4 regions of the Mesorhizobium sp. P2_C7 genome follow, and region 2 is predicted to be linked to each of the others. Evidence: riboswitches for the same ligand, from Rfam matches in the RefSeq annotation. Region 2 holds a riboswitch; each other region holds the start of a gene.
What was found. A riboswitch is a leader RNA that binds a small molecule or an ion and turns the genes downstream of it on or off. The one in region 2 is predicted to bind cobalamin.

Region 1 (7,549 bases), on a different contig from region 2:
CCATCACCCGCGACAGACACCAGCCACCGAACTCCCGCATCAGTGCGCGTCGCGGCAAGCCGCACATCGGCCGTCACCGAATCCAGTCGAAGCTGCCCGCCGCCGTCGACAACGACTGAAACCTTCGGGCCGAGCCGTTGCGTGAGCCCGGCTTCTTCGACCGCTGTCCTGATCCGTTCAGCCAACGGCTGGGGATCGGGAACCTCCTGCGGATCGATGCCGGCCAGCGGCCCGGTCTCGACCGGCACGCCGGTGCGCACCGCGATATCAAGCGCATCGACCTCGGTCGCCAGCAGCGGCGCGCTTTCCGATGTCAGGCCGCGTATCTGCAGGCTGCCGCGCGCGGTGACTTCCATGATGCCGTTGCCGTGCCGCAGGGCCGATTCGGCGAGTGCGATCAAAAGCTTTGGCGACAATCCTCCAGAAGATGGGCCTCCAGCAACGGGGTTGAGCCGCACCAGCAGACCATCGCCGGTCTGCATGGGGGCTGCCAGAGCCGGACAGGCGCCGCGACGCGAGAAGGCGTTCATGCCGCAACCCCAAGCGCTTCAGCCTCGGCAATCAGGGCGGCGAGGTCGTCGTCGATAGAATTGCGCAAGGGATGCCAGAGCCCGCGCCGCCGGGCCGACAGGAAGCGTTCGGCGATGACTTTGGCGGCGGCAGGGTTCTCGCGCAGGATGAAGGCGCGCACCAGGGGATCGCCGAGATAGGCGTCATGCACCGCCTCGATCAGCGTGCCTGATATCGCGAGGGTGGTTTCGGCAAAGCCGACCAGCCGGTCAACGGTTTCGGCGAATTCGGAGGCGCCGCGCGGGCCGTGGCGCATCTGGCCTGAGACGAAGCGTGGATTGACGGCGCGGGCCCGCACGACGCGGGCCACCGCCTCACTGAGCGAACGCGGCTTCGGCTTTTGCGGATCGGTGGTGTCGAGCACGATGACGTCGGCATTCCTGCCAAGCGCCGCAAGCGCTGCCGAAAATCCGCCGATGAAGGCGACGTCGGCGGAGCCTTCGAGGATATCGCGGCCAGGGTCGTCGCCGGTGTGGACGAGAAGATCGGCTTCGGCGATGCGACCCTCGAAGGCGCCGGGTGCCGAGACGCCTTCGCCCCCAGCGCCGCCATAGGCATGCGAGGTGGCGTCGAGATAGGCGCGGCCGATCTCTTCGCGCGCCGCCCAGTCGCCGCTCGACAGCAAGTCCTCGACGCCGGCGCCGTAAGTGCCGGGCGAAGTGCCGAAGATGCGCGGGCTGATCTTGCCATCCGCGCGGGTCTTGGCCGCCAGCGGGTTTTCCGAATCCTCCTCGTCGCGGGCGGCAACGGCGTTGGCCGCGGCATCGATCAGTGCGATTTGGGTTGGGAACATGTCTCGGAACAGGCCGGAAATGCGCCAGGTGACGTCGACGCGTGGTCGGCCGACGGTTGCCGGCGGCAGCACCTCGATGCCGTTGATGCGGCCGGTCGCGGCATCCCATTGCGGCCGGCAGCCCATCAGCGCCAGGCCTTGTGCAATCTCCTCGCCGCCGGTGCGCAGCGAGGCTGAGCCCCAGAGGTCGATGACCAGCGAACGCGGCCAGTCGCCATGCGACTGCATATAGCCACGCACCACTTCCTCCGCCGCCGCCCTGCCGAGGTCATAGGCGGTCGGCGTCGGCATGGTGCGCGGGTCCGACGTGAACAGGTTGCGACCGGTGGGCAATACATCGGCGCGGCCGCGCGCCGGCGCCCCTGCCGGGCCGGCCTTGACGTGGCGGCCATCGAGTGCTGCCAGCAATGCCGTCTTCTCGGCTTCAGCGCTTTGACGCCGCATGGCGTCAGGCTCGTCGTTGGAGGCGCGGCCGTAGATATGCAGCCCGTCCTTGATGGCGAAATCCTTGAGGTCGCAGAGCCAGGCGTCGATGCGGCGCAGCGCCTCGTCGGGTGCATCGGTTTTGGCGACGCCGGCTTCGGAGGCGAGGCCGGTCTTCTGCGCGGTGTCGACGATCAGCTTTGCGAGGCGGTCGCGGCGGCGGCGGTCGAGCCCGTCGGCCTGGGCATATTCGTCGACCAGGCGTTCGAGCCTGTGCTGATCCTCGTCCAGTCCGGCGCCGGTCAGCGGCGGCGGCAGATGCCCAAGGGTGACGGCGGCGATGCGCCGCTTGGCCTGTGCGGCTTCGCCGGGGTTGGAGACGATGAAGGGATAGATCACGGGCAAGGGGCCGGTGACGATCTCGGGAAAGCAGTTTTGGCTGAGCGCAACCGTCTTTCCGGGCAGCCATTCCAGCGTTCCATGGGCGCCGACATGGACAAGCGCATGAGCGCCGAGCGATTTGCGCAGCCACAGGCCGAAGGCGATCAGCGCATGCCGCGGCGGCAGCGTCGGGTCGTGATAATCGGCGCGCCGATCCACTGACCGGCCGCGGTCGGGAGCAAGCGCCACGGTGACGTTGCCGAAGGTGGCGGCGCGGAAGGGGAATTTTGCGGAGGTTAGCACCTCGCGCAAACCTGTTTCATCTTTCGCCTTACCCCAGGCGCCTTCTACGGCAGCTATCGCCGCCCTCGGCAGTTCGGTTGAGAAGCACAGATAGTCGTCAAGCTTCAGCCCGTGGTTTGAACTTTCCAGCAAATCCAGCAGCGCACGCGGCGTTTGCGGAATCCCGTCAACGGCATAGCCCTGTCCCTTGAGGTCCTGCAGCATCGCCAGCACGCTGGACGGCACGTCGAGGCCGACGGCATAGCCGGTGCGGCCGGGGGCGCTGGGATAATCGGGGATCAGGATGGCAAGCTTGCGCTCGGCGCTCGGCGTTTCTTGCAGCTTGATGAAGGCCGCGACACGGTCCGCCACTTGCGCCACACGATCGGGCTCCGGCCGGTTGGCGAAGGCGCGGTGACCAAGTGCGGGATCGACCTCGCTCTCGCCCTTGAAGGAAATGGCGCCGGCAAGGATGCGGCCGTCGAGTTCGGGCAGCACGACATGCATAGCGAGGTCGGCGGGCGCCAGGCCGCGCTGGTTGTTTTCCCAGATGTCGCGGCGGGTGGTGGCGACGATGACCTGGAAGACCGGCACGCCGGCACGATCGAACAGGGTTTCGACGCCGGGTTCGGCGCCGGACGCGAAGGCGGTCGCGGTGACGATGGCGGCAGGTTTCAACGCCGCCAGCGCGGTTTCGACGAACGCCAGCGATACCGGGTCCTTGAGGCTGGAGACGAAGATGGGGACCGGCGTCATACGGCGCTGCCGCAGCGCTTCAAAAAGGGCGTCGATCGGTGCGACATCGGCGGCCAGCAGCATCGAGCGGTAGAACAGGATGGGGATCACAGCATTTCCCTGCCCCTCGAGGGGAAGGGGGACGACGCCGCGGCCCGGCTCATAGTACCCAGCCTTCGGTACGGCGACAGGCGCCGAAATTGTTGCTTCAGACCCTGCCAGCCGCGCCAGCTTCTGCACCAGCGCGCTCATATTGGCTGGACCGCCCTCGCGAAAATAGTCGAGCAGGCCGTCGAGTTCCTCGCGCGGCAGTGTCGAGGCTTCGATCAGGCGCAGATCCTCGTCGCGGCATTCGCCGGGCAGCAGCGCCAGTTTTATGCCGCGCGCGCGCGCGGTCGAGGCAAGCTGGTCGCAGCCGTAGCGCCACCAGTCGTAGCCGCCCAGAATGCGCACGAGGATGACTTTGGCATGGCGGGCGACGCTGTCGACCCAGAGGTCGACGGACATCGGATGGCGCAGGTCACGCAAAGCCGCCAGCCGCATCGAGGGCAGGCGCTCGGCATCGGCCTTCCATGCCGCCGCCAGTCCGGCGAGATCGCTGTCGGTGAAGGACAGGGCCACGATATCCGCCGGCGTCTGCCGCAGATCGACCGGCTCGGCGAGATCGTCGAGCGAGGCGGAGGTCGTGGTGAGGATGTGCATCTCGGCCCGTGGTTTGCGTCAGCCGGCGAGTATACGCTCGATCGCCGGGCGGTTCAGCCCCTTCAGGCCGATGACGACGAGGCGCGAGCGGCGGTCATCCCCGGCCGTCCAGGCCCGGTCGTAGTAGTGATTGACGCGCGGTCCTACGGCCTGCAGCAACAGCCGCATCGGCTTGCCGCCGACCTCGACGAAGCCTTTCACGCGCAGCACGTTTTCTTCCTCGGCGGCGGTGGCGACGCGCTTTGCCAACTCGTCCGGACTGGCGACCGAGGCAATGTCGATGACGAAAGAATCGAAGTCGTCGTGCTCGTGGTCGAGTTCGTCGTCGTGGTGGGTCTTGCGGTTCTCGATATCGTCCTCGACGGCAAGGCCAAGACCAAGCAGCACCGACGGATCGACCTTGCCTTGCGACGTCGGCACGATCTTCACGGCGCGAGCGATGTGCTCGTTGATGATGGCGTTGGCGCGGGCGGAGCCCGCGGTGTCCATCAGGTCGCTCTTCGACAGGATGATCAGGTCGGCGCAGGCGATCTGGTCCTCGAACACTTCCTCGACCGGATCGTCGTGATCGAGCGTCTCATCCTGGGCGCGCTGTGCCTGAAGTGCGTCCATGTCATTGGCGACGCGGCCCTCGGCGAGTGCGGGACCGTCGACGACGGCGATGACACCATCGACCGTCACGCGGCTCTTCACCGTCGGCCACTGAAAGGCCTGGACCAGTGGCTTCGGCAGAGCCAGGCCCGAGGTCTCGATCAGGATATGGTCGACCTTCGGCGACAGCGACAGGATCTGGTCGAGCGCCGGCACGAAATCGTCGGCAACGGTGCAGCAGATGCAGCCATTGGCCAGTTCGACGATGTTTTCCTCCGGGCAGGTGTCGATGCCGCAGCCCTTCAGGATCTCGCCGTCGATGCCGATGTCGCCGAACTCGTTGACGATGATGGCGATCCGCTTGCCGCCGGCGTTTTCCAGGAGATGGCGGATCAGCGTCGTCTTGCCGGCGCCGAGGAAGCCGGTGACGACGGTGCAGGGGACGCGGGAGACGGAGGCAGTCATGATCAGTCCTTAAGCAGGTCGAGGGGAGGGATGCGGGCCACGAGGCCGCGCTTCAGGCTATCGGGACGGCCGCGCCACGGGATCAGGCCGTCAGTCGAGGTGGCGAAGAGTTTGGCGCCGGTGACGAGATCGGCACCGCTGGCTGTGGTCAGGTCGCCGAAGACGTAGCTCCAGCAGCCATCGCGCAGGATGGCGGCACTGAGCCGGCGCTTGCAATTGCCGAGGCATTCGACGCTGCGGACGCGGATGGATTCGCCAGACGCGGCGTGACGCGTGTCGTCCGCGAGCAGTTCGCCGGCGCGGGGATGAGCATCGGAACCTGTTTCATCGCGACAGGAGGCACAGACGATGACCGTCACGCCGGCAAGGGCATCGCTCTCGCCGGATGAATTGTCCGCTGTGCCAGCGGAAAAACTGCTGTCGTGGTCCAAAAATCGGGCTCCTTGCCCGGAAACCCGCCGGGCGATCGGATTCTACAGTCGCAGACGGCAGGTCTCCTGGCTCGCGGGTCATCGCCTTGGGTAGCCGCCTTCCCGGGAATACCCCAGTGGCTTTCGGCCTTGGCTCTTCGCTTACAGTTGCGGGGACAGCCGCGGATTTGAAATCGGAATTTCGCACCGCATTCCCTCTTGGCTCCTCTCGTTGAAGAGAAGAGACCGTCTGCAGCGGATTTAGGCTTTTGCGGGCAGTGGTGTCAACGTGGGCTTACGACACGCTCAGGTCGGCCAGCGCCGGACCCAAATCGCCGGCTGATGTCACCTCTATACGTTCAAGGCCGAGCCAGCCCTGCATCTGCTTCAATTCATCGAAGAGTTCTGCAGCGGTTTCAAGCGGCGCGCCCGGCTCGGCATAGGCCGCATGGACGCGCAGAACACTGGCGGGGCGATCGGCCTTGAGGTCGACGCGGCCGACGATCCGGTCGCCGAGCAGGAACGGCAGGACGTAGTAGCCATACTGGCGTTTATCGGCCGGGGTATAGATCTCGATGCGATAGTGGAAATCGAACAGCCGCTCGGTGCGCGACCGTTCGAAGACGACCGGATCGAACGGCGCCAGGAGGGCGCGGGCCTCGATTTTGCGTGGCAGACGGGCGTCCCTGTGAAGATAAGCCGGCTTATCCCAGCTTTCTACACGCACCGGCAACAACTCTCCGAGTTCGACCAGTTCCTCCAGCCGGCCCTTCATGTCGGCTGGGGACAGGCGGAAATAGTCCCGCAGGTCGCCTGATGTCGCGATGCCGTGGGCTCGGGCGGAAATGCACAGCAACTCGCGGTGCGCGTCCTCGGCGGCGGGCACCGGCAGGTCGAGGATCGCTTGCGGCAGCACGCGCTCCGGCAGATCGTAGAACCGCTCGAAACCGCGACGGTGTGCGGTTGTGATGCGCCCGGCCCAGAACAGCCATTCGAAGGCGTGCTTGGCATGGCTCCAGCCCCACCAGCCGCCCGAGCCTTTCTGGCCTTCGAGCGCGGAGGCGGCGATCGGCCCGCGATCGGCGACCTCGCGATAGATCTGTTCGATGTAGCCAGCGTGTTCGCGGCCCCATTTGGCGAGACCGAGATACATTTCGTCGCCGCGCTCGGCCCGCTGCATGCGCCAGCGCATCAGCGGATAGGTCTCGACCGGCAAGAAGGAGGCTTCGTGTGCCCAGTATTCGAACACCGTGCGCTTGCGCGTCACGGCCGCGTTGTCGAGCAAGGCGAGTGGGTAGGGGCCAAGGCGCGAATAGAGCGGCATATAATGAGCGCGCACCACCGCACTGACGGAATCGATCTGCAGCAGGCCGATGCGGGAGAGAACGCGGGCGAAATGGCGGCGGTCGGGCGTACCGACAGGGCGGGGATCGAGAAACCCCTGGGCGGCGAGCGCGATGCGCCGGGCCATGGCAAGCGAGATCTTTTCCTTCATGCAGGCATTACTCTGAGGTGGTTGGCCGAAGTTCTGATGGGTGATTCCGGCCCATGCTAGCAGGGTTTTGGCGGCAACCTTGTCAGGAGACAAAAGTGGAGTAAAAAGCGAAGGAAATCAAACAGGAGCGGATCGGACCAGTTTCCTCGGATATGCCGTCCAGCACCGCGTTTTGAACAAGGTTTGACTTGCTTCGCTGGAAGTGCTGCGCTAACCCTCGCCGCGTTGCAGCATAGGCCCTTAAAACGGTTCAGCGGTTAAACTGTCACGCTTCCGCATTAGGGTCCGGTGCTGTAATCAACGTGGATTGGCGCCAACGGAAAGCCGAGCATGAACGCACTTCTAGGTTCATACCTGCCCATCGTCCTGTTCATCGGCGTGGCCCTGGTCGTCGGCCTGGCGCTGCTGGCCGCCCCCTTCCTGGTCGCCTACCGCAATCCCGATCCCGAAAAGCTTTCCGCCTACGAGTGCGGTTTCAACTCGTTCGACGACGCCCGCATGAAATTCGACATCCGATTCTACCTGGTGTCGATCCTGTTCATCATCTTCGATCTGGAAGTGGCCTTCCTGTTTCCGTGGGCGGTTTCGTTCTCGAAGATCGGCATGCTCGGCTTCTGGTCGATGATGGTCTTCCTGGCGGTGCTGACAATCGGCTTTGCCTATGAATGGAAAAAAGGAGCGCTGGAATGGGATTGAACGACA
Region 2 (7,549 bases):
GACGTGTTCGGCACCAGCCACCGGCTCGACGGCATCATGAAGGCGATGGGCGAGCGCAGGCGTGGCGTCATCGTCTACCTGCGCGAGGGCTCGGTCGGCGTCGCCCATCAGGAGCGCAAGCGGCCTGCGAGCGGCGACCGCGAGGATCACGAAGAGGCGCGCCGCCGTGAGAACGAATGGCGCGAAATCGGCCTCGGTGCGCAGATCCTCAAGGATCTCGGCATTTCCTCGATCAATCTGATCGCTTCGCGCGAACGCCACTATGTCGGTCTCGAGGGCTTCGGCATCCATATCGCCAAGACCGAGATTCTCTGAAGGGCAACTGCTGGGGATAGAGCCCAGTCTGTTTGAAACCGGGCCCTTCGGGGGATCATTCGGCGGGAACGGCGCCTGCTTCACATCCTTCCAAGGCGCATTCAGGCGTGGCCAGGCTGCGCTGACCAAGCAACACGGTGACCAGCGCGATCGTGCCGGCCGCAACCGACACCCAGAATCCGTTCTGGGCGCCGAACGCATCCACCACTGAGCCGGCCGCGAACGAGCCCAGGGCCATGCCGATGCCGATCCCGGTGGTCACCCAGGTGATGCCCTCGGTCAGCATCGCCTCCGGCACATGCCGTTCGATCAGGCCGAACGCCGTGATGAAGGTCGGCGAGATCGCCACGCCGCTGACGAAGACGGTCAACGCCAGCAGCGGCACCGTGCCGGCGGTGAGCGGCAGCAAGGTGCTCAGCGCGATGATGGCGATTGCGATGGCAAGCTGGCGTTGCAGCGGTGCTTTCAGGTTGAGCGCGCCGACGATGATGCCGAGCACGAACGATCCCAGCGCGTAGACACCAATGACTAGGCTTGCGGCGCCTGGCTGGCCAAGTTCCTTGGTGATCGCCACGGTGCTCACTTCCGTCGTCGCGAAGGTCGCGCCGATGAAGATCAGGGCAAAGGTGATGATCTGCACCGGCCGCAGGCGGATTGCCGAGCCGCGCGACCCATGTTCCACCGGCCGCACTTGCGGCTCGGTTGAGCGCTGCAAGATGAACGCCGTCGAACCGAAAGCGAGAAACAGCGTGCTCGCCAGCATTCCCGCTTCCGGGAACAGGGCGGCACTCAGGCCGACCGACAGCGATGCGCCGGCAATGTAGACCAGTTCGTCAGCAGCCGACTCGAAGGCGAACGCGGTGTTCATCTCCGGCCGTCCGCGAAAAATCTCGGTCCAGCGTGCGCGCACCATTGCCGGGATGCTGGGCATCGCCGCCGCCAGCAGCGCCGACACGAACAGCGTCCATACAGGCCAGTCCTGATTGGCCGCCGCAATCAGGACCGCGAAAGCGAGCACCGAGATGATCGTGGCGGGCACGACGATCCGCGTCTGGCCAAGGCGATCGACAAGCCTTGATATTTGCGGCGCCACGAAAGCGTTGGCCAGCGCGAATGTCGCGGAGACCGCGCCGGCCAGCCAGTATTCGCCACGCGTCTGCGACAGCATCGCCACGATGCCGATTGGCGCCATCGCGATCGGCAGCCGCGCCATGAAGCCCGCTGCTGCAAAGCCCTTGGCGCCAGGGGCGCGAAAGATCTCCGAATAGGGATTTTGCATGGTCCGGTTCCTCGACAAGGACGGATTCGACAATTACATACGATGCGTATGATTGTTAGATAGATCATACGCGGCGTATGTCAATTGGCATACGAAGCGTATGTTGGTAGGTCCAGGAGCCATGCACAAACCTCGCAAGGAGATGATCGCAGAGACGCGCGCCAAGTTGATCGCGGCCGCCCGGCATGCCTTCGGCACGATCGGCTATGCCCAGGCGTCGATGGATGATTTCACCGCTTCGGCCGGGCTGACACGTGGTGCACTCTATCATCACTTCGGCGACAAGAAGGGCTTGCTGCAGGCGGTCATCGCCGAAATCGACGGTGAGATGGCGGCGCGCGTGAACGAAGTGGCGTCGAGAGCACCGACCCGCTGGCAGCATTTCGTCGACGAATGCACGACCTATATCGAAATGGCGTTGGAGCCGGAAATCCAGCGCATCATGTTCCGGGATGGCCCGGCCGTGCTGGGGGATCCTGCACAATGGCCGAATGCCAATGCATGTGTCGGTTCAATGACCGATCATCTGACCAGGCTGCAGGAGGAGGGCGTGGTCGTTCCCAGCCTCGACCCCGAGACTGCCTCGCGGCTGATCAACGGGGCGAGCAGCCAGGCAGCGCAGCGGATCGCCAATTCGAGCGACCCCGAAGCGACGTCGAAGAAGGTGGTGGCGGCCTTCAAGCAGTTGCTCGAAGGCTTGCTCAAGAAGCAGGGTTCCCAGCCGGTCTGAAATCCCCTTGCTGGTCTGGCGCGCCACTCCCACGATTGACAACAGCCGGTTTCAGCGCATCCTCTCGCGCCATCTCTGAGGGGAGATTCGGGGCATGTGGGATTTCGATATCAGCAGGTCGGTGTCCATCATGATGCGGACCTGGCCCTTCATTGTCTTTCGCATGATCGTCTATTTCGGCATCACGCTGGCCTATATCGTGGCGACCGGCACGGGCGCCTCCGTTGGCTACGGCGTTGGCCATATTTCCGCCGATCCCGACGGGCCGCTGTCCTTTGCCTTGTGGGGCGGCGTGGTCGGCTTCGGCGTCGTCTCGATCGCCGTCTACTGGATCCGGGAATACATCCTCTATGTCGTCAAGGCCGGCCATATCGCCGTCATGGTCCATCTGGTCGACGGCCGCGACATTCCCGACGGCCAGGACCAGATTGCCTATGCCAAGGACATCGTGACCCAGCGTTTTGCCGAGGCCAACATCCTTTTCGTCGTCGGCCAACTGGTCAAGGGCGCCATTCGCGCCATCACAGGGCTGCTCGGCGGCATCGCCGCCTTCCTGCCGATCCCGGGCTTGAACGGCCTGGTCAGCTTCGTCAACACGGTGATCCGCCTGTCGTTGACCTATGTCGACGAGATCATCCTCGGCTACAACATCCGCATCAATTCATCCTCGCCGTTCGAGACTGCCCGCCAAGGCGTCGTGCTCTATGCCCAGAACGGCAAGATCATGGTCAAGAACGCCGTTTGGCTGGCGGTCATCATGTGGGGCGTCTCGTTTGTCATTTTCCTGCTGATGCTGGCGCCCGCCGGCGCGATTCTTTTCTTCATGCCCGGGCAGCTTGCCGGCTGGGCCTTCGTGCTCGCCATCGTCTTCGCCTGGGCCTTCAAGGCGGCGTTCATCGAACCATTTGCCATCGCCTGCCTGATGCAGGTCTACTTCAGGACCATCGAGGGCCAGGTGCCCGATCCCGCCTGGGACGCCCGGCTGGCCGAGGCGTCGTCGAAGTTCAGGGAACTCAAGGACAAGGCGCTGGCCTCCTTCGGCGGTTCGCGCTGGGGCACGGCCGGCGCGACGCGCTGATCGGCAGTGGTCGCCGGCGCGGCATCGACCCCGTTGAGGCGCGCCACGGTCGATTTGAGCAACGCTTCACCTTGCCCGCAAAAGGTCTCGCTCATGATCAGTTCCGGCAGCGGCAAGCGGCGGCCCCAGCCATGCGCTTCGAGGTCCGGCTTTGGCGCGAACTCGGAAACACGGCCGACGCAGAGATAGGCGACCGGCGTAACATGCTCGGGAATTGACAGCAGGCTTTTCAATGCCTGCGCCTCGATGATGCTGACCCAGCCGACCCCGACACCCTCGGCGCGCGCCGCCAGCCAGAAGTTCTGCACCGCGCAAACCGTGCTGTAGAGGTCCATCTCCGGATTGTGCCAGCGCCCCAGCGGCGAACCCTTCGAACGCTGCCGGTCGCAGGTGATGCAGATGTTGAGCGCGCTTTCGCAGATGCCTTCCAGCTTGAGCTTGCGGTAGAGCGCCTGTCGTTCTTCCGCGATGGCCGGCAGTTCCTGCTCTCGCGCCGCCAGGAACAGGTCACGCACTTTTTCCCGTCGCTCGGCATCGCGAATGACGATGAAATTCCAAGGCTGCATGAAGCCGACCGACGGCGCATGGTGCGCGGCAAGCAGCAGCCGCGCCAGCACCTCATCGTCGAGCGGGGCTGGCAGGAAATGGCCGCGCACGTCGCGCCGCGTGAACATGGCGCGATAGACCGCATCGCGCGCACTCTGGTCAAATCCGTCGCCAACAGAGGCGGTCATGTGTGTTGGCATCGCGTGTCCCCTTGCGATTGCTGTGGATGTCTTCCGCCTGACCATGCGGATGACGATGCCTGCCAGGCCGGTCTTCTGGCTTGGGATCAACCCGCGTCCGGTGCCTTCCCGTCATCGACAGTGGCATTTACCGGCGCGGTCCCCCTTACAGCGTTGGGCACGCCACGGAGTTCAACCGTGTTCCCGATTCTCCCGCTTGCGGCGGGCACCAGGCAGTGGCGGCGACCTTACGCCGAAGCGCTGACGACGCCAATGCCTGCAGCGACACCAATGGACGCATGTGTGATTTTCCCCAGCCATCAGGCCACAACGCATGGCCATCGCGACGTCGGGGCACTAGATAGGGAAGATGACCACACGTCTCTATACCCATCCGATCTTCCTTGAGCACATCACGCCCCCCGGTCACCCTGAGCGGCCGGATCGCTTGCGCGCCATCGAGCGGGTGCTTGACGATGAAGCTTTTGTCGCGCTCGATCGCATCAAGGCGCCGGAAGGCGACGAGGCCACCATTCTCTACGCGCATCCCGCCGATTTCGTCGCCCGCGTCCGCGCCGCCATTCCCGACGAGGGCATCGCCCGCATCGACGCCGACACGTCAGTCAGCCCGAAGAGCTGGCAAGCGGCGATAACCGCGATCGGCGCCGCCAACGCCGCCGTAGACGATGTCTTTGCCGGCCGCGCCGACAACGTCTTCGTCGCCGCGCGGCCGCCCGGCCACCATGCCGAAAAAACCACGGCCATGGGCTTCTGCCTCTTCAACACGGCGGCGATCGCCGCGCGCTATGCGCAGAAGAAACATGGCGTCGAGCGCGTTGCGGTCGTCGACTGGGACGTCCATCACGGCAACGGCACGCAGGACATTTTCTGGGACGATCCGTCGGTGCTCTATTGCTCGACGCACCAGATGCCGCTTTATCCCGGCACCGGGGCGAAGAGCGAGACCGGCGCCGGCAACATCGTCAACGCGCCGCTGGCGCCGCAGACCGGCAGCGAGGTTTTTCGCGATGCCTTGCTGTCGCGTATCCTGCCGGCGCTCGACAATTTCGCGCCCGACCTGATCATCATTTCGGCGGGGTTCGACGCGCACCATCGCGATCCGCTGGCCGAGATCAATCTGACCGAGGATGATTTCGACTGGGCGACCGGCCAGCTGATGCAGCGCGCCACACGCCACAGCGGCAACCGGCTCGTCAGCCTGCTCGAGGGTGGCTACGATCTGCAGGGACTGGCATTTTCGGTCGCCGCCCATGTCGGGCGACTGATGAAAGGGTGAATGATGGCTGGAGAGACCAACGAAGACGTCAAGGCGATGAGCTTCGAGCAGGCACTCGACGCGCTGGAAAAGATCGTCGATGATCTGGAGCGTGGCGACGTGCCGCTCGACCAGTCGATCAGGATCTATGAGCGCGGCGAGGCGCTGAAGGCGCATTGCGACCGGCTGCTGAAGGCCGCCGAGGACAAGGTCGAGAAGATCAGGCTGTCGCGCGACGGCAAGCCGGTTGGAGCCGAGCCGCTCGACGCCGACTGAGTCATGCTTCCCGAACGATGGTCTTGCCTCACCGGCTTTTGGACATGATCATAGTCGAGGATAGCAGCCGTCCCGATTGAAACGGCTTCAGGACAAGAGGAGGTTCGGAAACGATGTGCAGAAACATCAAGACCCTGTTCAATTTTGATCCGCCGGCAACCAATGACGAGGTGCGCGACGCCGCACTTCAGTTTGTCCGCAAATTGAGCGGAACGACGCGACCTTCGAAGCAGAACCAGCACGCCTTCGATCATGCGGTCGAAGCCATCGCGGCATCGGCGCGTGAGCTTCTCGATTCCCTCGAAACCCATCAGCATCCTCGCAATCGCGAAGAGGTGGCCGCCAAGGCGCGCGCGAAATCAGCGATCCGTTTTGCCTGATGCGACAAGCAGGCACGGCCGCTGACAAGGAGAGTCCATGAGCTTCTTCCCCGGGAAAGACCCTGAAGTCGGCGACGCCTTTGCCAGCGACCAGATCGAGCTGATGGTCATTCCGAACGCCAAGGACATCGGTGGTTTCCAGGTACGCCGCGCATTGCCGACCGCCAAAAGACGGCTCGTCGGGCCTTTCATCTTCTTCGACCGCATGGGCCCGGCGATCCTGCGCGCGGGCCAGGCGCTCGATGTCCGTCCGCATCCGCATATCGGGCTGTCGACGGTGACCTATCTGTTCGACGGCAAGATCAGGCATCGCGATTCACTCGGCACCGAAATGGTCATCCAGCCCGGCGACGTGAATTTGATGACCGCTGGCCGCGGCATCGTCCATTCCGAGCGCACGCCGGAGGAATTGCGTGGCGCGCCGATGTCGGTCTCCGGCCTGCAGACATGGCTGGCACTGCCGGACGGCAAGGAGGAAGTGGCACCGGTTTTCGAGAACACCGCTGCCTTGCGCCTCCCCGAGATCGATGCCGAAGGCGTCACCGGGCGCGTCGTCATCGGCGACTTCCAGGGACTGCGGTCGCCGGTGAGGGCTCACTCCGAGACGCTTTATGCCGACCTCAGGCTGGCGCCGGGCGCCAGCGTGAAAATCCCGGCCGATGCGGAAGAGCGCGCCATCTACACGCTGGAGGGCGACGTTTCGATTTCAGGCGATGTTTTTCCAGCCGAGCGACTGCTGGTGTTCCGGCCAGGCGACGAGATCGTCGTATCGTCGGAAGGCGGCGCCCATTTCATGCTGTTCGGCGGCGCCTCGCTCGGCTCGAAGCGTTACATCTGGTGGAATTTCGTCTCGTCCTCCAAGGAGCGCATCGAACAGGCCAAGCAAGAATGGAAGACGGGCCGCTTCGATATCGTTCCTGGCGATGAGGAAGAATTCATCCCGCTGCCGGAAAGCTGATGCATGTCGCCCAAAAGTGACCCGGTTTTGGGAGAACGACATACATAAGGCAAAGACCTAAAGCCTGATCCGCGTCACTGACACGCATTTACTTTCGCCGGCCGGCGGCCTATCTCGCCCATGAACAGAAAGCCTGAGTAGGCCTACCCTTGAACGCAACGCCGCATACGCCCCTTCTCGACAAGGTCCGCATCCCGGCCGACCTGCGCACGCTTGCCGAGAGCGAATTGCCGCAACTGGCATCCGAGCTTCGTGCCGAACTGATCGACGCGGTGTCCCACACCGGCGGCCATCTTGGCGCCGGCCTTGGCGTGGTCGAGCTGACAGTCGCGCTGCATTATGTCTTCAACACCCCGGATGACCGGCTGATCTGGGATGTCGGCCACCAGGCCTATCCGCACAAGATCCTGACCGGCCGTCGCGACCGTATCCGCACCTTGCGCCAGGAAGGGGGCCTGTCCGGCTTCACCCGCCGCGCCGAGAGCGAATACGATCCCTTCGGTGCCGCTCACTCCTCGACATCGATATCGGC
Region 3 (7,549 bases), on a different contig from region 2:
TGGCGATGGCAGCAACGTAGATCACCGGCGGCCACGGTATGAGCCCTGCCTTCGGCTGGTTCTCGGTCATTTGACCCCTCCCTCCGTCATCTTGTCTTCGGTCTTGGCGGTGCACATACCGGCGAGATCGGATATATGCGTCTTCCATTCGGCAGTCTGGTCGTTGTTGTAGAGCCGATCAAGTGAGGCTTCGCTCTCGAGCGTGTCGAGCATGCAGACACAGTAGCTCGAACAGAATTCGGTGTCGCGCGACTGCTCGCAAGACAGCTGGCAGGTCTTCAGGAAGTTCACCTGCGGGGTTTCGACCTTGGCCGGCATGACTTGGGCGAACAGCCACACACAGCCGATCAAAAGCGGCTGGTGGATCAGGTAGAAGGCCAGGCTGTGACGGCCGATGAAGACCAGCGGGTTGGCCCAGCGGCCGGGTGCCAATTCGGCAAGCCGGGCAAGCAGGCCCGAAGCGGAGGCGAGTTTCGTCACCGCGATGCCTGCAAGTACGGCGCCGAACCACGGAAACAGCGGAACGTAGTCGTTGGAACGCGGATTGATCGCCGACAGGCCGATCCACCACAGCCATGGATGGTCGAAGGCCTCGAAGCGCAGATAGACGGGTGCTGCGATGACCAGCGCTGCCACAAGCAGCGTCAGCAGCGCCGGCAGCCGCAGGAAGGCGAGGCCGAGCAGGCTGGCCAGCGCGATCTCGTGCAGGATGCCGAAGAAGATAAAACCGTCCGGGGTGGCAATGCGGGTGACAACCGAGATGGCGATCGCCGCTCCGGCGACCATGGCGAAGCGCCTCCAGAAGCCGTTCCAGCGGATTTGCCGGCCATGGGCGAGGTACAGGCTGACGCCGACCAGGAACAGGAAGGTCGAGGCGATGCAGCGCGCGTAGATCTTCCACCAGCCGAAGGCGGTGAGGCCCGGGTCGGTATAGCCGAAGAATTCCAGGTCCCAGGTGAAATGATAGCTCGCCATGGCGATGAGCGCGATGCCGCGCACGATGTCGATGGCGACGATGCGCTTCGGTCGATCCTGAACGGGTGCGGTCGGCGTGTGGATGCTCATGGTCTCGTATTTCTGATTCAGCCCCGCAAGACGACTATCACGGTTGCCCCGGACAAAAGAAGGCCGGCAGCTTCGGGTATAGGCTGCGCTGCAGACGCTGGATCAGGCGCCGCTTTAGGCCAGTGCCGGAAAGCCTTTGGCCGACTTCGCTTTTGCCGGATAGGCGTCGGTTTCCTGTTACCCGCGCAGGAATCACCACGGCAGATTTGACCCGCTGATTCTGCTTTGGGGAAGCAATGTCCACCCATGTGCGCCACCCGGTCTGGCTGCCGGCCTTGCGGCCGGCCGACGCGCGCACCTTCGCCTCGCTCTATGCGGTCGAATCCTTCGCCCGCGCCACGGTGTCGAGCGTCATCCCAATCCAGGCCTACGAGATCCTGCATAACGAGCAGATCGTCTCGATCCTCTACACCATCGTGGCGATGCTCGGCCTGTCGGTGACGCTGTTCATGCCGATGCTGATCCGACGCTTTGCCCGGCGCTGGGTCTACACGGCAGGCGCCTGCCTGCTGGCCATCGGCTCGCTGTTCTTCGTCACCCATACGCTTGCCGGACAATTGGCCGGCATGCTGTGCCGCGTGATGGGCGCCAGCGCGCTGTCGATCACGCTCAACCTCTACATCATGGACCACATCCGCAAGACCGATTTCATGCAGGCCGAATCACTGCGCATGGCGTGGTCGATGTTGGCCTGGACCGGCGGGCCGACGCTCGGCATCTTCCTCTACACGCGCTTCGGCATCTACGCCGCGCATGGTGCGGTGGCGGTGTTCGCGCTGGCCTTGCTGGCGCTGTTCTGGACCTACCGCCTGGGCGACAACCCATCGATCCGCCCTGGCAAGACGCGGCCGGCCAATCCGCTCGCCAATATCGGCCGCTTCGTCGCCCAGCCCAGGTTGCGGCTGGCCTGGCTGATAGCCTTTGGCCGCTCCTGTTTCTGGACGACGTTCTTCGTCTACGGGCCGCTGTTCATGGTCATCACCGGCGAGGGCAAGCTGGCCGGCGGTCTTTTGGTTTCGGCCGGCAATGCGCTGCTGTTCATGGCCATCTTCTGGGGTAAGGCGGGCAAGCGCTTCGGTGGCCGCCGAACCATGACATTTGCCTACTTCGCCATGTCGGCCATGCTGCTGGCGGCGGGTGCGGTCGGCCAAACCGTGCCGCTGCTCACCGGCGCCTTTCTGCTCTGCGGCGCTTTCTTCACCATCGCGCTCGATGCACTGGGCTCGACCGCCTTCATGCGCTCGGTGCGATCCTATGAAAGGTCGCAGATGGCGGCGGTCTATCGCACCTATCTCGACTTTTCCGAACTGACGCCGCCGCTGGTCTATTCGGTGGTGCTGGCGTTCTTCGGGCTGGGCTCGGTGTTCGTCACGCTCGGCCTGCTGGCGGCGGTCTGCGGCTTCGTGACCTGGCGATACCTGCCGAAATCGCTGTGATCTTCACGGCTTGGGGGTAGCTGCTGCGTGCCGCTCGCGGATCCAGTTGTGGAAGCGGTGCAGGTCGTACTCCTCGGGCATCAGCACGCCGGCCGCATGGCGCATCGAGCGCAGACCTTTCTGATTGACCTCGCAGATCCCTGCATCCTCCTCCAGCACCTGTTTGCCGAAGGCGACGATGTTGTCGATGTCGGTTGCATCAAGCGCCTCGGGCGCAAACAGCCATTCGGCGACAAGCTCGGTCTGCTCGGGGCCAAGCGGCACCAGCCGCACGGTCCTGATATAGTCGACATGGCCGACGATGAACATCGACGGCAGGTTGGTGGCGTAGGTCTGGCCGGCGGCGCGTTCGGCTGATGTGAGGCCGGTGAAGACCGGCCCATGCGCCTGTCCGTCGCGCGACCATGTCTGCGCGCCGGCGCGCAGGCCGCCGGAAAACTCCGGCGCGTCATTGTCGGCGTGGCGGGACCATTCGGGATCGTCATGGCGGCCCATCAGGCCGCGGCCATAGATCGGCACCAGCCGCGACAGGTCCTTGTGGACGCCCGGACAATGCAGGCACTCGTTGAAGTTTTCCCAAAAGATCTTCCAGTTGCAGTTCATTACCTTGCGCAGCACATGGCCGGTAACAAGCGTTTCCAGCGGCCAGTTGGCGAGACTGCCGGACGCCGGATCGAAGGATGTTTCCGCCGAGCCGGCGGCGTCCTCTTGCAGATTGACGAAGACAAAACCGCGCCACATCGAGAGCGCCACGCGATAGAGTGGATGATCGGCCTTGTCGAAGCCTTCCGGCAGCGACTTCGACGGCACGCGCACGAGGTCGCCGCGCAGCGAATAGGACCAGGCGTGGTAGGGGCAGGTGATGAGCCGCGCCTTCAGCCGGCCTTCGCCTTCCTGGCAAAGCTGCGAGCCGCGATGGCGGCAAGTGTTGTGAAAAGCGCGCAATTCGCCAGTTTCGTCGCGCAGTACGAAAATTTCCTGCGTGCCGACGCGGAAGGTGCGGAAAGAAAGCGGCTGCGCAAGGTCGGCCTCGCGGCAAACGAGCAGCCAGCTTTTGTACCAGATGGCGTCGAGATCGCGCTGATAACTGTCCGCATCCCAATAGGCCGACGATGGCAGCGTCGGTTCGGCCCGGGTCAGGCCGTTGTAGGGATCGCGCTCGCTTGCAATGGGCTGCATGGCTGGCTTCCTGTGGATTTGTCAGCCGACACCTGACCACGGGAATTGTCAATTGTTGTGCCGGAGACCCGATTTATCTGGATGGCGCAATCGCGCTGGTTGTCGGCGGAATTTGGTTTGCCGGTCGCGGCGATTTTCCCTATAGTCGCGCTTGTCGTCGGTTCCGTTTGGAGCCAAGAGGGAATGCGGTGCGGGCGGACTTGTTGCCCAATGCCGTGGCTGCCCCCGCAACTGTGTGCGGTAGTCCTCTCCATATGCCACTGAAGGTTTCTCTTCGGGAAGGTGGGGAAGGGCGCTGATCCGCGAGCCAGGAGACCTGCCGGCGACAGGAAACTGACTTCGATGCCCTCGGGTGGAGGGTGAAAGGACAAGACATGACTACCGCTTCCGTCTCCCTCGGCGCCTCCGTCTCCTCGCAGTCGCGCTTCATGCAGCTTGCACTCGTGGCGCTGCTCGGCATCTTCGTTGTCGGCTTTGTCGGCTTCTCGCATATCGATGCGGTCCACAATGCGGCTCACGACTATCGCCATTCGATGGCGTTTCCCTGCCACTGACGAGGATTTGACATCATGAACCTGTTTCGCAACGTCGTGTTCATCGCGGCGATCGCAGGGCTCGTGGCCGGCGTCGTTCTCGCCTGCCTGCAGGCCTATGCCACCGTGCCGCTGATCCTCAAGGCGGAAGTCTACGAACAGGCCGGCGGCGGCCACCATCATGACCATGCCGCTACGGCTGCAACCGATACCAGCGCCATGAGCACAGCCGCTCAGGCGGCGAATGCAATGAGCTCTGCCGCCCCGGCGCCTGCGGAAGCAGCCACTCCGACCGCGGAAGACGAAGGCTGGGCGCCGGCCGACGGTTTCGAGCGTTTCGCCTTCAGCGTTGTCGCCAATATCGTCACCGGCATCGGTTTTGCGCTGATCCTGGTCGCGGTTTCCGAATTCGCCGGCGGCATCGGCAATTGGCGCCAGGGCGTGTTCTGGGGCCTCGCCGGCTTTGCCGTGTTCACGCTGGCACCAGGCCTCGGCCTGCCACCGGAATTGCCCGCGATGCCGGCGGCCGATCTCACGCAGCGCCAGATCTGGTGGTGGGCAACCGTGGTGGCGACCGCGGCGGGTCTCGGCCTGATTGCGTTCCGCAAGTCGCTGCCGCTCGCGATCCTTGCCGTCCTGCTGATCGTCGCGCCGCATATTGTCGGCGCACCGCAGCCCGACAGTTTCGAGACGCCGATCCCGGAAGGCCTGCACCACCAGTTCGTGGTGGCGGTCACAGTGACCAACCTGGTGTTCTGGCTGGTGCTCGGCGCCGTCGTCGGCGTGGTGCGCGGCCGCTTCACCGGCACCGCGACCAGCCTGCGCGACAGCTTTGCCTGATCGCAGCAAGCTGACCTTCATCATCGGCGGTGCGCGCTCCGGCAAGAGCGCGCATGCCGAAACCCTGGCGACAGTTCCACCCTCGCCATGGACCTATATCGCCACGGCGCAAGCCTATGATGACGAAATGCGTGAGCGTATCGCGTTGCACCGCTCGCGGCGCGGCGAGGGCTGGGCGACCATCGACGCACCGCTCGATCTCGCCGGCACGCTCGAGGCTTTGCCGGACGATCAGCCGGTGCTTGTCGACTGCCTGACACTGTGGCTGACCAATCATATGCTGGCCGAACACGACCTCGACCTTGAATGCCGTCGGCTGGCGGACGTGCTGTCGCGGCCGCGCGGGCCCTGGTTCGTCGTGTCCAATGAAGTCGGCCAAGGCATCGTGCCGGACAACGCACTGGCGCGCCGTTTTCGCGATGCCGCCGGCCGACTCAACCAGCAGGTGGCCGCTGTCGCCGACACGGTGCTGCTGATGGTGGCGGGGCTGCCGCTCAAGGTGAAATGAAATGACCGATATCGACAACAAGACCGACCGGGATGAAGAACGCCACCGCGCCAAGATGGCCAAGCGCAAGGCGGTGCAGGATGCCGAGGTGGCGGCCAAGACGATCGAGAAGGGGCTGCTGATCGTCAACACCGGGCCGGGCAAGGGCAAGACCACCGCCGCTTTTGGTCTGGCGCTGCGGATGCTCGGCTACGGCAAGCGTGTCGGCGTCGTCCAGTTCATCAAGGGCAAATGGCACACCGGCGAGAAGGATGCCTTCGCCGCCTTTGGCGACCGCGTCGTCTGGCACGCCATGGGCGAGGGGTTCACCTGGGAAACCCAGGATCTGAAGCGCGACATTGCCGCAGCCGAAGCCGCATGGGCCAAAGTGCTCGAACTGATGGCCGATCCATCGATCAGCCTGCTGGTGCTCGACGAACTGAACATCGCGCTGCGCTACGATTATCTCGATCTCGACAAAGTGGTTGCGGCGCTGAAGGCGCGGCGCGAGGGCCTGCATGTCGTCGTCACCGGCCGCAACGCCAAGCCGGCACTGGTCGAGGCGGCCGACCTCGTCACCGAGATGGGTGTGACCAAGCACCATTTCTCGGCGGGCGTGAAGGCGCAGCAAGGCATCGAGTTCTGATTAGCCTTAACCAGCAGGCCCGATCACGCGACGATGACGATTGCCGAGACCAAACCGAACAGCGCGATCAGCAGATAATCGGCGACACGATAGAGTTTCAGCGCCTGCCTGATGTCGATGCTGTCGGCTTCGCGGCGGCCGCCTTCGCCCATGAAGACGTCGTCGACCAGCACGCCGCCATAGCTGCGTGGTCCAGCAAGCGCCAGGCCGAGCGCGCCGGCCATCGCCGCTTCCGGCCAGCCGGCATTGGGCGAGCGGTGTTTTTTCGCGTCGCGCCACACGGCATGCCAGGCGTTTTTCGCATCAGCACCCCTGACGAGGAATGCGGCCAGCACGATCAACAGCGCCGTCAGCCGCGATGCCGGCAGGTTGATCCAATCGTCGAAGCGCGCCGCCGCCCAGCCGAACGCTTCGTGGCGCGGGGTGCGGTGGCCGATCATCGAATCGGCGGTGTTGGCTGCCTTGTAGGCAGCGCCTCCGGCCAACCCGCCGACGCCGGTCCAGAAGGCGGGAGCAACGATGCCGTCGGAAAAATTCTCGGCCAGGCTCTCGATCGCCGCGCGGCTGACACCGGCCCGGTCCAGCGATTCGGGATCGCGGCCGACGATGCGCGAGACGGCGATGCGTCCAAGAGCCAGGCCACCTGTGTCGAGCGCGTCGGCCACGGCCTCGACATGCTCGTAGAGGCTCTTCTGCGACAGAAGCGATGTCGCCAGAAGGGCGGCAACGATCAATCCCATGGGAACGAACCAGAGCAGGATCTGCACGCCGAGCCCGATCGCCGCCGGCACCAGCACGATGACCAACAGCGCCTGGACACCACGCTTGCGACGCAGCGCGTCGGGATCAGTGGCGCGGTTGAGCCGGCCGTCGAGAAAGGATATCAGCCTGCCGAACCACGTCACCGGATGGCCGATGGCGCGAAACAGCCAGTCCGGGTAACCCAGGACGAATTCAGCGGCCAATGACAGGAAAGCGATCAGGATTGACATGAAGCTTCTTGATGGGGCGGCGGTGGACCATGGTGGAAGTCTCGGCCGGGCGAGGGCGCTTTTCCCCAACGCGCCGCAGCCTTTCGTCGACCTCTCGACCGGTATCAATCCGCACTCCTACCCGCTTTTCGAGCTGCCCGCCACCATCCTGTCGCGGCTGCCGGAGGCAACGCGTGCCAGCGAGCTGGTCGAGATCGCGGCGAGCGCCTATGGAGCGCCATCGCCGGCCAACCTTGTCGCGGCACCCGGCACGCAGATCCTGTTGCCGCGCGTCGCATCGCTGATCGCGCCCGGCAAGGCGCTGGTGCTGGGTCCGACCTATGCCGAACATGCGCGGGCAGCGGCGATCGCCGGGCACGCGGTGACGGAGG
Region 4 (7,549 bases), on a different contig from region 2:
GCTTGGGCTCGGTGAGGCCGACCTCCACTTCGAGGATTTGCAGGACCCCTACGGCATCCGCTTCTGGCCGGAATTCAAGGGCCGCGACGGCTGCCGCACGCCGATGGTGTGGGACGGCAGCGCCAGGAATGGCGGCTTCTCCTCGGCCAAGCCATGGCTGCCGGTGCCGGCCAAGCACCTGTCGCAAGCGGTCAATGTCCAGCAGGGCGACGAGAGCTCGCTGCTCGAGCACTACCGGCGCTTTCTCACCTTCCGCCGTGCCCATCCGGCGCTGGCCAAGGGCGACATCACATTCATCGAAAGCGAGGGCGACACCGTCGCCTTCACACGCCGCGCAGGCAATGAGCAGGTCGTCTGCGTCTTCAATCTGGCAGCCAAGCCAACCAGGATTGAGCTTGGCAACCGATCGCTGCAACCTTTGCCGGGACACGGATTTTCGGGGCAGGCGAGCAGCGGTTCCATACAGCTCAACGGCTACGGCGCCTGGTTTGGGCGCATCGACTGAACTTCAGATCACTTGAATTTCAAATCACTGGGAGGAAACCAATGGCCGATGTCACGCTAAGACAAGTGAAGAAGTCCTACGGCAATCTGAACATTCTCCACGGCATCGACCTCGATATAAAGTCGGGCGAGTTCATCGTCTTTGTCGGCCCGTCGGGCTGCGGCAAGTCGACATTGCTGAGGTCGATCGCCGGGCTGGAGGAAATCACCTCCGGCGAACTCAAGATCGCCGGCGAGGTCGTCAACGACGTGCCGCCGTCGAAGCGGGGCATCGCCATGGTGTTCCAGTCCTACGCGCTCTACCCGCACATGACGGTGTACGACAACATGGCGTTCTCGATGAAGATCGGCAAGGAGAACAAGGCCGAGATCGACCGCCGCGTGAAGCAGGCCGCGGAAATCCTGCAGCTGACCAAATATCTCGATCGCCTGCCCAAGGCCATGTCGGGCGGCCAGCGCCAGCGCGTCGCCATCGGCCGCGCCATCGTGCGCAACCCGAAGGTGTTCCTGTTCGACGAGCCGCTGTCGAACCTTGACGCGGCGCTGCGTGTCGCCACCCGCATCGAGATCGCCAAACTCAAGGAATCGATGCCCAACACGACCATGATCTACGTCACCCACGACCAGGTCGAGGCGATGACGCTGGCCGATCGCATCGTGGTGCTCAAGGAAGGCCATATCGAGCAGGTCGGCACGCCGATGGACCTCTACAAGAAGCCCGGCAATTTGTTTGTCGCCCAGTTCATCGGCTCGCCGGCCATGAACATCCTGCCGGCGACCATCGACAAGACCGGAAACCCGACCGTCGTCAGCCATGTCGGCGGCCGCAAGGCAAGCGTGCCGATCGCAACGCCGGCTTCGGCAAAGGGTGCCGCGGTGAGTTTCGGCGTGCGGCCGGAAGATCTGATCATCGCCAGCGGCACGGAGTATCTGTTCGAGGGAACGGTCGACTATGTCGAACAACTCGGCGAAGTCCAGCTTGTCTATGTCGACATCGGCCGCGCCGACCTGCCGCTGGTGACCAAGCTGCCTGGCAATGTCGAGGTCAAGCGCGGTGCGACGCTGCGGCTGAGCGCGGACGCCAACGACCTTCACATCTTCGACGCGGACGGGCACTCCTTCTCGCTCCGTCAGCCGGAAGTAAAGGCGGCTTGAGACAGAACCAAGTCTCGACACGAAAAGAGCGGCGGGCCAGGCCCGCCGCTCTTTTTTGGAAATCAACTTCGGCTGTTAGCGATTGCCGAAGAGGTCGCGGTCGGCGCTCTGAGGGGCGGACTTCTCTACGTCACCCGACGAATTGAGCAGCTTGCCGACGAAACCACCGCTGTTGCGGATCGAGCCCGTTTGAGAGTTGTCAACCGAACCGACGGCAGGCTGGTTGGCGCCATTCGAACCGTAGTTGTCGCTGGCGGCGAAAGCGCTGCCGGAGATCGCCACGACGGCGGCGGCAGCAAGCATGATCTTCTTCATTTCAAATCTCCTGAATTCTGGATTTCGCCAGGACGGCGGGAGAGCCCGCCGCCTTCTGGGAATCGGCTGTTAGTTATTGCCGAAGAGGTTACGGTTGCTACCCTGGGCAGGCGTCTGAGCAGCCGGCTCCGACTTCTTGGTCGAAGCAGTGTACGAGCTGTCGACAGCAGCGGTGGCTGCCGGGGCATTCGAACCATAGTGGTCGCTGTTCGCGAAGGCGCTGCCGGAAATGGCCAGAAGGGCGGCGGCAGTGAGGATGATCTTTTTCATTTTTTGGTACTCCAGTATTTCTTATTTTTGCCGTCCGTCTAGCGGCGTGTCTTGGGAAGAAATCGCGTCGTTCGGACAGCCCCGATGTGGGAGAGCCATCCAGCCATTTCCAATCACGAAGTTGTTCCGCGTGGACCAAGAATCCACCACTTGAAATTGCGCCAGGGGTTTCCACACTCAATGTTTTTCTAATTCATATCAAAGAGTTGTACGAAACAGGTACCCCGATCACCAACTGTGTCGGAGGCCCAGCGTTCACAAGTCCTGCACGCACAGTCAACAGAAACGAACCGTTCGGTTCGATTTTTGCGGCAGCTAATAGTCACTTTTCGATACCGTTAACCTTTTCTGCTTCCTGGCAAGGGGTCGGTTTCGGCGAGATTGGAGCCGGCTATGGTTGCCCAAGAGAAAGGCTTCCGCTTCGCGATCACCGACCGGAACGTTTCGCAAGCGTGTCGCGCCGCATGGATACGATGTCGTTTTCATGCCGATGACGCGCCCGCGATCGTGATTAGATCATGTCATCTCAGGTGCCGCTTCGTGACGACGAGGCGGAGAATTGGGAAGCCGGTCAGAATCCGGCGCTGCCCCCGCAACGGTGGTGGAGTTCAAGTCGCAACGGGAGACCACTGGGCGTCAGCCTGGGAAGGTGTCGCGATGGTCCGCAAGGACAACTCCAGAGCCCGGAAACCAGCCCGAGATGTCTAGACTCGACTGATCGCGGTGGGCGGTCAAGAGGCGGATAGTGCATGTCCGGCGCATCGCCGGCCTGCGTCCAATCCTTCCTCCGTCACCACCAGTTCAGTCCTTAGAAACGAGGACAGGACATGGATGCTCGCAACGACATGCTGAGGCTCTTGAGTGGCCGGCGGCAAGGCTTTTCGCTAGGACAGCCCTTCTACACCGATCCAGACTATTTCAAGCTCGACATGGAGCTGATCTGGTATCGCGACTGGCTGTTCATCGGTCATGATTGCGAGCTGCCGAAGCCGGGCAGCTACATCACGGCGCAGATTGGCGACTATCCAGTCGTGCTTGTCCGCGACCAGAAGGGCAATATCAACGCCTTCCACAATTCCTGCCGCCATCGCGGCAGCCGCGTCTGCAATTCCGACAAGGGCACGGCGGCAAAGCTGGTCTGCCCCTATCACCAATGGACCTACGAGTTGGACGGAAGGCTCTTGTTTGCCAGGCAGATGGCCGACGGTTTCGACAAGAGCCAGTTCGGCTTAAAGCCCGTCGCCTGTGAAAGCGTCGGCGGCTACATTTTCATCTGCCTGGCCAAGGAGCCGGCGGATTTCGCACCGATGCGCGCGATGATCGAGCCCTACCTTTTGCCGCACCGGCTGCGCGAGGCCAAGGTGGCGTTCGAATCGACCATTGTTGAGAAGGGCAACTGGAAGCTGGTCTGGGAAAACAACCGCGAGTGCTATCATTGCGCCGGCAATCATCCGGAGCTCTGCAAGACTTTTCCAGAGGCACCCACGGTGACCGGCGTGCAAGGCGCCGACAGCGACCCGGAAATGCTTGCGCACTGGGCGAAATGCGAAGCGGCCGGCCTGCCGAGCAAATTCCGCATCGATCCGGCCGGACAGTACCGCGCCACCCGCGCGCCGCTGCTGCGCGATGCCGTCAGCTACACGATGACGGGAAAGCGTGCGGTCAAGAAGAACCTGTCCGACAGCGTTTCGACCGACCGCATCGGTTCCTTGCTGCTCTATCACTATCCGACGACCTGGAACCACATTCTGGGCGACCACGCCGTCACCTTCCGGGTGTTGCCGATCAGCGCCACGGAGACCGCGGTGACGACCAAATGGCTGGTTCACAAGGATGCGGTCGAAGGCATCGATTACGATCTCGACGAACTCACCCACGTCTGGACCGAGACCAACGACCAGGACCGGCGGATCGTCGAGGAAAACGCCTTCGGCATCCTGTCGCCTGCCTACGAGCCCGGCCCTTATTCGGAGCTGCATGAGGGTGGCGTCATCCAGTTCGTCGAGTGGTACGCGTCGTTCATCGGCCCGCGCCTTGCCGAAGGCGGCCGGCCGGCGCTGCGCAGCGTTGCATAGTGCATGTCGCCCAAAAGTGCGCAGCGGTTTTGGGAACTCGACATGCACAGGGCAAGAGTGAGGACAAGAGGATGAATGCGATGACGGATCTCGGCCTCTATCGCCATCTCGACCAGATGACGCCCTGGAACGACCGGCTCCAGGTGCTGGAGGTGATCGGCGTCAGCGACGAAGCGCCTGATGTGAAGACCTTCACCTTCCGCTCCGACAACCAGACCTGGTTCCGCTACAAGCCCGGCCAGTTCGTGACGCTGGAACTGCCGACCGCCGACGGGCCGCTGATGCGCACCTATACGCTGTCGTCGTCGCCATCGCGGCCGTTCTCGATCGCGGTGACGATCAAGGCTCAAGCGGGCAGCATCGGCACACGCTGGATGTTCGACCATCTGACGCCGGGCTCGCACGTCAAGGCCTATGGGCCGACAGGCGACTTTTCGCTGCACAGCCACCCGGCCGCCAAGTACCTGTTCATTTCAGCCGGCTCGGGCGTGACGCCGATGATGTCGATGCTGCGCTGGCTGAACGACTGCGCGCCATGGACCGATGTCGGCTTCGTCAATTGCGCGCGGCGCCCGGAAGAGATCATTTTCCGCAAGGAACTCGAACTGCTCGGCAGCCGCATGCCGGGCCTGTCGCTCGGCTTCATGATCGAGGAGCGGTCCAGCCGCGAGGGCTGGTTCGGCCATATGGGCCGCATCGACGCGATCCGGCTGCCCTTGCTGGCGCCCGATTTCCGCGAGCGTGAAATCTTCTGCTGCGGCCCCGATCCCTTCATGCGCGCCGTGCGCGGCATGCTGGACGCCGCCGGCTTCGACATGACGAAATACCATCAGGAGAGCTTTGCGGCGCCTGTCGTGGAGGAGATCCCGGCACCATTCACCTCGCCGGCGGAAGACGGCGCCGCGATTGTCGTCGAAGCCGCGACGCCGATCCGGTTTTCGCTCTCGGATGTCGAGGCCGAATGCGTCGCCGGCCAGACCGTGCTGCAGACGGCTCGCGCCTCGGGCGTGCGGATACCCGCCGCCTGCGAGTTCGGCCTCTGCGGAACCTGCAAGGTGAAGAAGGTCGCCGGCGATGTCGAGATGAGCCACAATGGTGGCATCCTCGATCACGAAATCGACGACGGCTTTATCCTCGCCTGCTGCTCGAAGCCGCTTTCTGCGCTCGAAATCGAGGCGTGACCGCCGGGCGATGCCAAGGCTCAGAACGACGACACGGGAAACCTCTCGAAATGCCGTGTCCGTTCAAACTCCGTAGCGCTCGGTGCGGATGATCTCCGCTGCGACGCCGGCATCGATCAGCGCTTGGGCGGCGGCCGAAACGAAGGCGTTGGAGCCGCAGACGAAGGCGATATCAGGCGGTCCGGGCAGGTGCGCCATGGATTGCACCATCATGGCAACGTCCACCCGCCGCGAATAATCGGCTGGACGGCGTGCGGCTTCGCGCGTCAGGGTCAGCACCAGGTCGAAGCCGTCCTTGCGATCGTCGAGGGCAACCAGTTCGTCACGAAAAATCACCTCGTCCCAGATCCGCGCTGAAAAGACCAGGGTGACGGGCACTACCGAATTGCGCCTGGCGCGGTGACGGACCATCGCCATCAAAGGCACGACGCCCGAACCACCCCCGACCAGCAAAACCGGCCCGCTATCGACATCGGGCCAGATGAAATGCCCGCCGAGCGGCCCGCGCAGTTCGACCTCGTCGCCAATTGCTGCGACGTCGTGGAAAAAGGGCGAGACCTCGCCATCGTCGAGTTTTTCGATCGCCAGTTCGATCACCCCGCCATCTCCGGGCGCGGAGGCAATGGAATAAGAGCGGCGCGCCTGATAGCCGTCCGGCGCCGTCAGCCTGACGTCGACATGCTGACCGGCAAGATAGGTGAAAGGCCGCGATGGCTGGAAAAAGAAGCTGGTGACACGCGGCGTGCGCTTTTCGATACGGACGATCCTGACTGTCTGCCAGGGCGATTGCACTGCCGCAGCGTCGCTCATGGATCGTTCGTGTAGCGCTGCTCGCGCCAAGGGTCGCCATAGATGTGATAGCCGCGCAATTCCCAGAAACCCGGCTCATCGCGCTCGGTGAACTGCAGGCCGTTCAGCCATTTGGCCGATTTCCAGAAATAGAGATGCGGCACCAGCAGCCGCGCCGGGCCGCCATGGTCAGGCGTGATCGGCTTGCCTTCGTAAAGCAGAGCCACCATCGCCTTGCCGGCGGTGAGGTCCTTGGTCGGCACGTTGGTGGAATAGCCGTCGAAGGAATGCGCCAGCGTGAAGGCGGTCGGCGGCTCGATGCCGGCATCGGCGAGGATGTCGTCAACAAGCACGCCTTGCCATGGCGTGTCGAATTTTGTCCATGCGGTCACGCAATGGATGTCGCGCGTCATCTTGGTCAAGGGCAGCGCGTTGAACTCGGCCCAGTTCCATTTCTTGATCGGCCGCGGCCCGTGCTTCAGCGTGAACGACCAGTCCTCGGTGCGCACCCGCGGCGTCGGGCCGGCTGACAGGACCGGAAATCCCTGCTCGAGATATTGCCCGGGCGGGATGCGCGCATCGCCGTCGATCGGCGGGCGCCGTCCTGAAGAAAACCCTCGGGTGACCATCGCGGCAATCCCCCCTGCATCGGGCCACTATCGGCCTTATGCAATGTTCTCGAAGATGACGTGGCGGGCAACCGAAATCTTGATGGACAGGATCGGCGGGCCGGCGTCGCCGCGCCCGCCGATCGCTGCCTTCACGTCAGCGCCCCGGCGTCAGCCATTGGCAAACGGCACCGCGACATAGATCTGGCTGCCCTCGCGCTCGACCAGCAGAAGCACCGATTTGCGGCCGGACTTGCCGGCTTGGGCGATCGCCTGCGTCACTTGCCTGGCGGTTTTCACCGGCGCCTGATTGACGGCAACGATGATGTCGCCGGGCTGGATGCCCGAGGCCGAGGCCGGTTTGTCGGGATTGACGCTTGCGACCAGGGCGCCATGCTGATTGGCCGCCAGGTTCAACTCCTGGCGGACATCAGGGGTGATGTCCATCAGGCCAAGCCCGATTGCCGGGACGCGCGAGCCCTGCTCGGTACTCGGCGCGCCGGACCCGTCGGTCACGGATGCGGTCTTAACATCGTCGCCGTTGAGCCCGACGTCGACGGAAATATCCATGGCCTTGCCCTTGCGCCAGATATCCAGCGTCTCCCTGGCGCCCGGCGCGACATCGGCGACGGCCCGCGACAGGTCCTTGGGA

Region 1: linked by a shared signal. The riboswitch ahead of AC1D2G_RS30575 (DUF1636 family protein) and the one ahead of bluB (5,6-dimethylbenzimidazole synthase) in region 2 are both predicted to bind cobalamin.
Region 3: linked by a shared signal. The riboswitch ahead of AC1D2G_RS30370 (CbtB domain-containing protein) and the one ahead of bluB (5,6-dimethylbenzimidazole synthase) in region 2 are both predicted to bind cobalamin.
Region 4: linked by a shared signal. The riboswitch ahead of AC1D2G_RS04775 (aromatic ring-hydroxylating oxygenase subunit alpha) and the one ahead of bluB (5,6-dimethylbenzimidazole synthase) in region 2 are both predicted to bind cobalamin.

What each region holds. Positions count from the first base shown of each region.
Region 1 is NZ_JBFUDW010000019.1:105,314-112,862, reverse strand. Features, by position in the region: gene cobG (precorrin-3B synthase) at 1-530, opposite strand, end outside; gene cobN (cobaltochelatase subunit CobN) at 527-3,886, opposite strand; gene cobW (cobalamin biosynthesis protein CobW) at 3,905-4,942, opposite strand; gene AC1D2G_RS30575 (DUF1636 family protein) at 4,945-5,373, opposite strand; cobalamin riboswitch at 5,413-5,618, opposite strand; gene AC1D2G_RS30570 (winged helix-turn-helix domain-containing protein) at 5,648-6,847, opposite strand; gene AC1D2G_RS30565 (NADH-quinone oxidoreductase subunit A) at 7,178-7,543, shown strand; gene AC1D2G_RS30560 (NuoB/complex I 20 kDa subunit family protein) at 7,534-7,549, shown strand, end outside.
Region 2 is NZ_JBFUDW010000007.1:308,653-316,201, forward strand. Features, by position in the region: gene ribB (3,4-dihydroxy-2-butanone-4-phosphate synthase) at 1-315, shown strand, start outside; gene AC1D2G_RS17360 (MFS transporter) at 371-1,594, opposite strand; gene AC1D2G_RS17365 (TetR/AcrR family transcriptional regulator) at 1,716-2,324, shown strand; gene AC1D2G_RS17370 (hypothetical protein) at 2,419-3,402, shown strand; partial or broken gene bluB (5,6-dimethylbenzimidazole synthase) at 3,519-4,193, opposite strand; cobalamin riboswitch at 4,197-4,376, opposite strand; gene AC1D2G_RS17380 (histone deacetylase family protein) at 4,498-5,424, shown strand; gene AC1D2G_RS17385 (exodeoxyribonuclease VII small subunit) at 5,428-5,679, shown strand; gene AC1D2G_RS17390 (DUF2277 domain-containing protein) at 5,793-6,059, shown strand; gene AC1D2G_RS17395 (pirin family protein) at 6,097-7,017, shown strand; gene dxs (1-deoxy-D-xylulose-5-phosphate synthase) at 7,167-7,549, shown strand, end outside.
Region 3 is NZ_JBFUDW010000019.1:59,097-66,645, reverse strand. Features, by position in the region: gene AC1D2G_RS30390 (methyltransferase family protein) at 1-70, opposite strand, end outside; gene AC1D2G_RS30385 (heparan-alpha-glucosaminide N-acetyltransferase) at 67-1,065, opposite strand; gene AC1D2G_RS30380 (MFS transporter) at 1,302-2,501, shown strand; gene AC1D2G_RS30375 (aromatic ring-hydroxylating oxygenase subunit alpha) at 2,505-3,680, opposite strand; cobalamin riboswitch at 3,822-4,018, shown strand; gene AC1D2G_RS30370 (CbtB domain-containing protein) at 4,055-4,234, shown strand; gene AC1D2G_RS30365 (CbtA family protein) at 4,250-5,053, shown strand; gene cobU (bifunctional adenosylcobinamide kinase/adenosylcobinamide-phosphate guanylyltransferase) at 5,046-5,561, shown strand; gene cobO (cob(I)yrinic acid a,c-diamide adenosyltransferase) at 5,563-6,186, shown strand; gene cbiB (adenosylcobinamide-phosphate synthase CbiB) at 6,210-7,178, opposite strand; gene cobD (threonine-phosphate decarboxylase CobD) at 7,177-7,549, shown strand, end outside.
Region 4 is NZ_JBFUDW010000001.1:985,804-993,352, reverse strand. Features, by position in the region: gene bglA (beta-galactosidase BglA) at 1-505, shown strand, start outside; gene AC1D2G_RS04790 (ABC transporter ATP-binding protein) at 547-1,659, shown strand; gene AC1D2G_RS04785 (DUF680 domain-containing protein) at 1,735-1,974, opposite strand; gene AC1D2G_RS04780 (DUF680 domain-containing protein) at 2,044-2,244, opposite strand; cobalamin riboswitch at 2,756-2,957, shown strand; gene AC1D2G_RS04775 (aromatic ring-hydroxylating oxygenase subunit alpha) at 3,072-4,319, shown strand; gene AC1D2G_RS04770 (FAD-binding oxidoreductase) at 4,400-5,500, shown strand; gene AC1D2G_RS04765 (ferredoxin reductase) at 5,564-6,310, opposite strand; gene AC1D2G_RS04760 (sulfite oxidase-like oxidoreductase) at 6,307-6,918, opposite strand; gene AC1D2G_RS04755 (DegQ family serine endoprotease) at 7,069-7,549, opposite strand, start outside.